Linked DNA regions of Methylacidimicrobium sp. AP8. The protein of the gene in region 1 interacts with the protein of each later gene in a pairwise test. Links are inferred from orthologs where the notes say so. Each region holds a gene or a part of one and is shown on either strand. Other genes may lie near its edges. The genes, in order: MTHMO_RS10450 and panC.

Region 1 (3,250 bases):
GCATCAATCGTGTCTGTTTTGCCGCTGATGCTCTTCTGGCCGAGCAGCAGGGCGAGCCGCTCCCCGCAGGGGCGACACGCCTTCGAGGATTGCCGAACATCGATTATCTGACCGAATACCGCTCCGTCATCTGGCCGGGAGCGACGTTCGTCGGCGACTGCCCGGTGGGACTGGCCAATCTCGAAATCCCCTCCGGGGAAGTCCGCTCGCTCCCGCTTGTATTTCGGATCCAGGACGCGCTGGTCCCTTCGCTCTCCCTGCAAGCCGCCGCCGTCTTTCTGGGAGCCGATTTGCGCCAGACGACCGTCCGCCTGGGCCATGCCGTCATTCTTCGCGACCAGCAGGGAAAACGAATCCGCACGATTCCGATCGACGCCGATGGACGGACGGCCGTGCGTTATCGCCATTCCCCTGCTACGATCCCCAGAGTCGACTACGACAGTTACTTGGTGTACGCCAACCAGGCGGCCCACGGAGAGCCGACGAGCGACGAGCTTCCTTCCTTTCGCGGGCGGCAGGTCTGGATCGGAGTGACCGACGGAGATATCGCTCCGAAACTTTCCACGCCTGTCGGAAAGATGACGCCGGTGGAACTCCATATGCAAGTGGCCCGGCAGATCGTCGAGGGAGAATTTATTCGCCCGCTGCCCTGGTATCTCAGCGCGGCGCTCGCGTTTATCCTCTGCCTATGGGGAACGCGCCTTTTCGTCCGATTGCCCCCTCTCTGGGCCGTCACGATCATGGGGGCGGTCTTCGCGGGCGCCGCCGGGGTGTCCATCGCGAGCTTCCTTTTCCTGGGTCTGGCCTTTCCTCTTGTCACCCTCTTTTTCTCCCTCCTCGGCGCCATCATCTGCGGAACATCGGTTCGCCTCTGGAACTTTCCTTTCTCGGCACGAAAACCGCCGGTTGGGCGGTCACCGATCGTCGTCGAAGTCGCTCCGCCCGTGTCGCCATCCGGCCGCTCGTCTGAGCCGATCGAGGCGAAGCCGGCCTACTACCCTCCCGGCCCGGCCGGACAACCTCCCCCCCTTTCTCCTTCCTTGATCCGCCTGCAAGGCGCCTTGCAGCGGCTGGAAGAGCGCCGGCGGCGGGAAAGGTCGTCCGGCAACAACGGCCTCCCCGGTCATCCGTGAGCCGGGTGCTTCCGTGATCGCCGGCCCCGCACGGTGGAAACGGGGCAGGCTCCTTGAGTTCCCGGTCAGGCTCTTGCCTTGCCGCGGGGACGAGAGCATGGCAGGAATGCGGGAGGGGATGGAAAATCGAATGGATGGTCTTTCCGAGATCTTCGACGTCGTGGATGCCGACGATCGCGTCGTGGGCCAGGAACCGCGCCACCGGGTGCACCGTTTCGGCCTGCGCCATCGTGCGGTTCACGTGCTTCTCTTCAACACGCGCGGGGAGCTCTTTTTGCAAAAACGCTCGCTCTGGAAAGACCTCAACCCGGGCCTTTGGGACTCGTCATGCAGCGGGCACGTCCACGCGGGAGAATCCTACGAGGAAGCCGCCCGCAGAGAGTTGAGCGAGGAGCTCGGCTTGCGCGAGCCGATTCTGGTTCGACCCGTCGGCAAGCTCGCCGCCGGACAAGAGACCGGCAATGAATTCATCTGGGTTTATCAGGTGGAACGCGACGGCCCGTTCGCCCTGGATCCGGAAGAAATTTCCGAGGGTCGCTTCCTAGGGATACCCGCTCTGGAACTGGAGCTGGGGACGGTTCCGGATCTCTTTTCTCCGGCGTTCGTCTACCTGTGGAGTCGACTACGACACCGATTTCTCCTTCGCGGCGCGAGATAGGACCTTTCCGCGCGCGACCGGCGCCGAGCGCTGTTGTCCGGCTTTTTGCCCTTCCTTTCGCTTTCGCGTTGAGCGCTTGCGCGCCGCTTTATCTCCATTCCCCAAAGCCCCTCCTCTTCGATGTCGACCTCGATACCGAGATCCGGAGCCCGCCGCTCCAGTCCGGAGCTGCGGCTCCCGCCAATCTGCAGGAGAGAAGGCGAACGCACATGGCGGAGGTGCAAGCCTTGAAGAATGCCCGCATCATCGGCGAGACGAGCAACGGCTACCTCCAAATTGTGGCCGAACCGGCGGAAGCCGGCTATCGCTCCTACATCCATCGGATCGTCGAAGAAGAGAATCGAGCCCGCTACCTCCTATATGCAAGCGAGGCCAAGAAGCTCGGAGAAACCCTCTCCGGAGTGGAGGCACGCTACGCAGAACGGTGGCAAGATAACGCTTTTCCCGGAGAGCTGATCCAGAAGCCGGATGGCAGTTGGATCGCGAAGCCCGATCCGGCAGAAGGATAGCCTCCACCGCGGAATCACCGGAGGGCGGAGGGCACCTGGATGGTCGGATCCACCGCGTTGACTGCAGACGCGGAATCCGGCATCCGGACGCGATGGGAGGGAGCTCCGGGATGCTCCGGCGGCGGAGAGGCCGGACCGATCGGTTCCACCCGCTCGGGAACGAAAACAGCCAGAAACTCGTCGGTGTGGGGATCGTACACGGTGAAGGGAGCCAGATAGCCGCGGAGCCGATATTCGACGTCGTTGTCGGCCGGAGGCTTCTTCTTGAGCAGACGCCAGGGGGCCACTATGCCGCCGGGCGTCTCCTTCAACACCACCCACTTGGCCGCGGACCAGGGTTCATTGACACGCCGCACCCAACCCCAACCGCTCCCATCCTTGTCGTAGGTTCGGTGTCCGATGAACTCTTCTACCTGAACACCGGGAGGGGGAACAAGCGGTTCGGGAGCCTGCTGGGGAGGTGGCAACACCGGTTGCGCCGGCGCGACCGCTTCCGCGGGGGGTGCGGGAGCGGGGGCGGCATCCGGCCCGGCACCGGGCGAGCCACCTACCGGCGGCCGCTCTTCGCCGTGGACGGAAGCTAGGGAAAGGAAGCAAGCAGCCACTCCCGCCGCCAGGGAAAGTCTCGAAGCCATGCCCGCTATTGGGTCCATTTGGCGCCCTTCGACAGATAGGGCAGGCTGGCCGTTGCATAGTCCGTGCGCCCGACCGCCCCGACCATGGGAACTCCGAACCGACGCTTCCACCATTGTGCAAAATCCTCTCCGGAATGGCATCCCCAGCTTTTGACAACGGCGCTCCGGAGGAAGGCCTTCTTCTCGATCTTCCGCAGCTCCTTTTCATGGAGGCACTCCTTCGACATGTTGTCGAAGTAGGTGCTGTAATCGAACATCAAGCAGGCTCGATTGGAATGACCGAAATAATCGAGTCCCCCAATCGGCATCGTCTTC
Region 2 (3,295 bases), 2.0 Mb from region 1 along the record:
GGCGTTGCGGGGGGAGCGCAACGAGCGCCCGCTGACCCACGAGCTGATCGGGTTGATCTTCGAAGGCTTTTCGATCTCCATCGATCGAGTCATCGTCAACGACTTGCGAAACAATACCTATTTTGCGCGGCTTCTCCTGCACGCGGAAAGCGAGGTACACAAGAAGATGATCGAGATCGACGCTCGCCCAAGCGACTGCCTGACGCTCGCTTTGCAGGCGAAGCGCCCGATCCTCGTGGCGCGCGAGGTGTGGGACGAAGTCGAGGACATGAGCGAGCTTTTGGAAAAGATGCGCGAGGCCCAACGCAAGCAGCAGGAGCCGCCCGACGAACCGTTCTTCGGCGGCGAGACCAAATAAATCCCTTTCCTCTCTTAGGCGTTGCGGGGTCCTTTTTTCCGCGCTCGGGACAGGACGACTGCGCCAAGGAAGAGGCCGGCGATGAGCAGCAGGGTATGCATTGTGGGGATCGAGAGCCAGGGCTTGGCGCAGAGTTCCGCTCCCATCAGCGCCAGGACCCAGGGGATAGCCCTGGTCAGCCAGGCCAGCCGGTCGGCTGCTTGTTGGACAAGGGGGTAGAGAGACCGGAGACCGATCACGGCGCAGAGGTTGGCCGGAAACACTACGGCGGGATCCAGAGAAATGGCGAACGCCGCGGGAACCGAATCCAAGGCGAAGAGAAGGTCGGCCAGCTCGATGGATAAAAGGGCGAGCAGTCGAGGGGTCGGCCGGATCCGGCCGTCGCGGCGCGTGATCCATCCGGGCGTCTTTGCCGCCTCCGACGGAGGGAAGGCGCCGGTGCCGCGTCCGGCGACGACGACGGCGTTCGGCCCGGGCTTCCGGGAAAGGCGGATGGCCGCGGCCAAGAGCAGGAGTCCGAACAAGGGAAAGATCGCGTTGTGTTTCCCAAGGAGGCTCAAGCCGCCCCAGATCAGGATGGCGCGCAGGAGGAGAGCGAGAAGGACGCCCAGCGTAAGCAGTTGGGACTGGGCCGCGCCGCGAATGCCGAAGAGACGGAAGGTCCCGTAAAAGGCAAAGAGGTTATCGATGCTTAGGATATATTCGATTCCGTAGATCGCGGCGAAGTCGAGGGCCGCAGCGGCGCCCTGCGCCATCCAAAGATAACCGCCGCAGCCGAGCGAAAAGAGCAACCAGAGGAGACTTAGGAGGAGAGCGCGGCCGAGCGAAACCTCCCCCAAGCTCTTGGCCGAGAGCCCATCGAGAACCGCAAGTAGAACGAAGAGGGCCAGAAAAGCGTAGAAGAAAGAGCCCATGGGTGCGGGAGGCCGGCCTCTTTTGGAACGGAGGTCTCCCCGGCTCAAGGAAAAACGTGGTGCGACGGAGGCGGGAATGGCGATCCGGGTTATCGAAGACGCCGATGCAATGCAGGAGTTTGCACTTCGGCTGTGCCGGGAAGGTGCCTTGCCGGTGCTCGTGCCGACAATGGGGGCGCTCCACCCCGGACACCTCTCCTTGATCGAGAGAGCGAAGCTGGAGGGTTCTCCGGTGATCGTTAGCGTTTACGTCAATCCGCTGCAATTCGGAGAGGGAGAAGACTTCGCCGCGTATCCCCGGACCCCGGAGGAGGACCGGCGGGCCTGCGAAGCGGCGGGGGCGGATCTATTATTTGCCCCCCGTAATCTTTATGCCGCGGACCATTCGACCTACGTCGTGGAAGAAGCGCTCTCCGCCGGCCGCTGCGGAAGCAGCCGGCCGGGTCACTTTCGCGGAGTGGCCACGGTGGTTGTCAAGCTCTTGAACCTAACGCAGGCGAGGGCGGCCGTATTCGGGTGGAAGGACGCGCAGCAGCTTTCCGTGATCCGCCGCCTGGTTCGAGATCTCGCCTTCCCCGTCCGGATCGTGCCTGTGGAAGTCCAGCGGGATCGGGACGGGCTGGCCTGGAGCTCGAGGAACCGGTATCTTTCGCCGGAGCAGCGGAAGAGGGCGGCGGCTTTTCCTCGCATTCTAGCCGCCGCCGCCCGCCGCCCGGACGGCTGCGCTTGGGCGATCGCGGAGCTGAGCCGCCAGCCGGGCTTTCGCGTCGACTACGTCGAGAAAGCGGATGGCCGCTTGTGCGGTGCGGTCTGGATCGATAAAGTGCGCTTGATCGACAACTTTCCATGCGAAGCCTAGCCCTGGCCTTGTTTTTGGCGGGGGTCGCCTTTCTCCCCGTCGCGACCGCGAGGGCGCGAGGCGATTCGGCATGGCATCTCATCCCGATCGGAGCGCGGGAATACGTGCCGATCGAGGATTTCTGCCGCTTCTATGGGATGTCGCTCGCGGAACCCGTCGCCGGGGAGATCCATCTCTCCGGTGAGGTCGGCACAGTCGACGGGAAGCACGGAAGCCCGTATGTCCTTATCGACGGCGTCCGCCACGCGCTTTCGTTTCCGCTGCTGGAGAAGGACGGAAGGTGGTATGTTTCCCGAACGGATCTCTGCTGCCTGTTCGATCCGGTTCTCCGTCCTTGGCGCGTGCCGGCCCGACTCTGGTTCCGCGGGGTGGTGATCGACCCGGGCCACGGAGGGGAGGACAAGGGTGCCAGAAGCCGCAACGGCCGGTACGAAAAGGACTATGCGTTGGACACGGCCCGCCGGTTGGGAAGGATTCTCCGCGCGATGGGAATTCCGGTCGTTTTTACGCGAACCAGCGATGTGTTTGTTCCCTTGGAAGAGCGGGTTCGGATCGCGGCGACCCATCCCGATTACGTTTTTGTCAGCCTCCACTACAACCAGTCGGAACCGAGCGGCCACGGAGTAGAAACCTATTGCCTGGCTCCGCGCGGAGCTCCGTCGAGCAACAACGGAACGTGGGTGCGGCGGGTCGACTATTCGCCGCTGCCGGGGAACGACAACGACCTGCTTAACACGTTGCTGGCGCATGACATTCACGTAGAGCTCGTCCGGCTGCGGCCGGAAGACCCGGATATGGATCGAGGCCTGCGGCGAGCCCGATTCGTCGTGCTTCGGGACAATCCGCTTCCGGGAGTGCTCGTAGAGGGGGGGTTTTTGTCCGATCCGACCGATTCGTCCGCGATCGATCGGCCCGAATATCGGCAGCGACAAGCCGAAGCCGTGGCGCGCGGCTTGGGCCGGTTTTTTCAAACGACCCACGTGCATGCAGCCGCCCCGCGCGCGCTTCCGGCGGACTGGTCGGCCGAAGGTCAGTAGTTCCTGAGGGAGCGCCTCACAGGCGGCCTCGACCGGCACCCGCTCCATCGGCTAGATTAGATCCAGCATGGCCCTGAGCATAAGCTTGCGCAATTCGTTTCTGAACAAGCTGCTAGGACGGATCGAA

What was found.
Region 2: the proteins of MTHMO_RS10450 (region 1) and panC interact in binary tests that used the Escherichia coli proteins (3 or more experiments, as listed by UniProt). The link is inferred for Methylacidimicrobium sp. AP8 from one-to-one orthologs.

What each region holds. Positions count from the first base shown.
Region 1 is NZ_LR797830.1:2,241,008-2,244,257, forward strand. What follows is about bases 89-3,027. They hold MTHMO_RS10450 (NUDIX domain-containing protein), read left to right. Parts: upstream 89-1,263; coding sequence 1,264-1,791; downstream 1,792-3,027. Other genes in these bases: MTHMO_RS10445 (CHASE2 domain-containing protein), read left to right, coding at 89-1,133; MTHMO_RS10455 (DUF1318 domain-containing protein), read left to right, coding at 1,860-2,300; MTHMO_RS10460 (hypothetical protein), read right to left, coding at 2,315-2,935; MTHMO_RS10465 (hypothetical protein), read right to left, coding at 2,941-3,027. Also shown: more of MTHMO_RS10445, read left to right, coding at 1-88; more of MTHMO_RS10465, read right to left, coding at 3,028-3,250.
Region 2 is NZ_LR797830.1:214,197-217,491, forward strand. The notes cover bases 217-3,200. They hold panC (pantoate--beta-alanine ligase), read left to right. Parts: upstream 217-1,270; coding sequence 1,271-2,131; downstream 2,132-3,200. Other genes in these bases: MTHMO_RS00965 (bifunctional nuclease family protein), read left to right, coding at 217-358; MTHMO_RS00970 (TerC family protein), read right to left, coding at 373-1,272; MTHMO_RS00980 (N-acetylmuramoyl-L-alanine amidase), read left to right, coding at 2,119-3,168. In the rest of the region: more of MTHMO_RS00965, read left to right, coding at 1-216; MTHMO_RS00985 (PAS domain-containing sensor histidine kinase), read left to right, coding at 3,236-3,295. UniProt on the Escherichia coli protein: Catalyzes the condensation of pantoate with beta-alanine in an ATP-dependent reaction via a pantoyl-adenylate intermediate.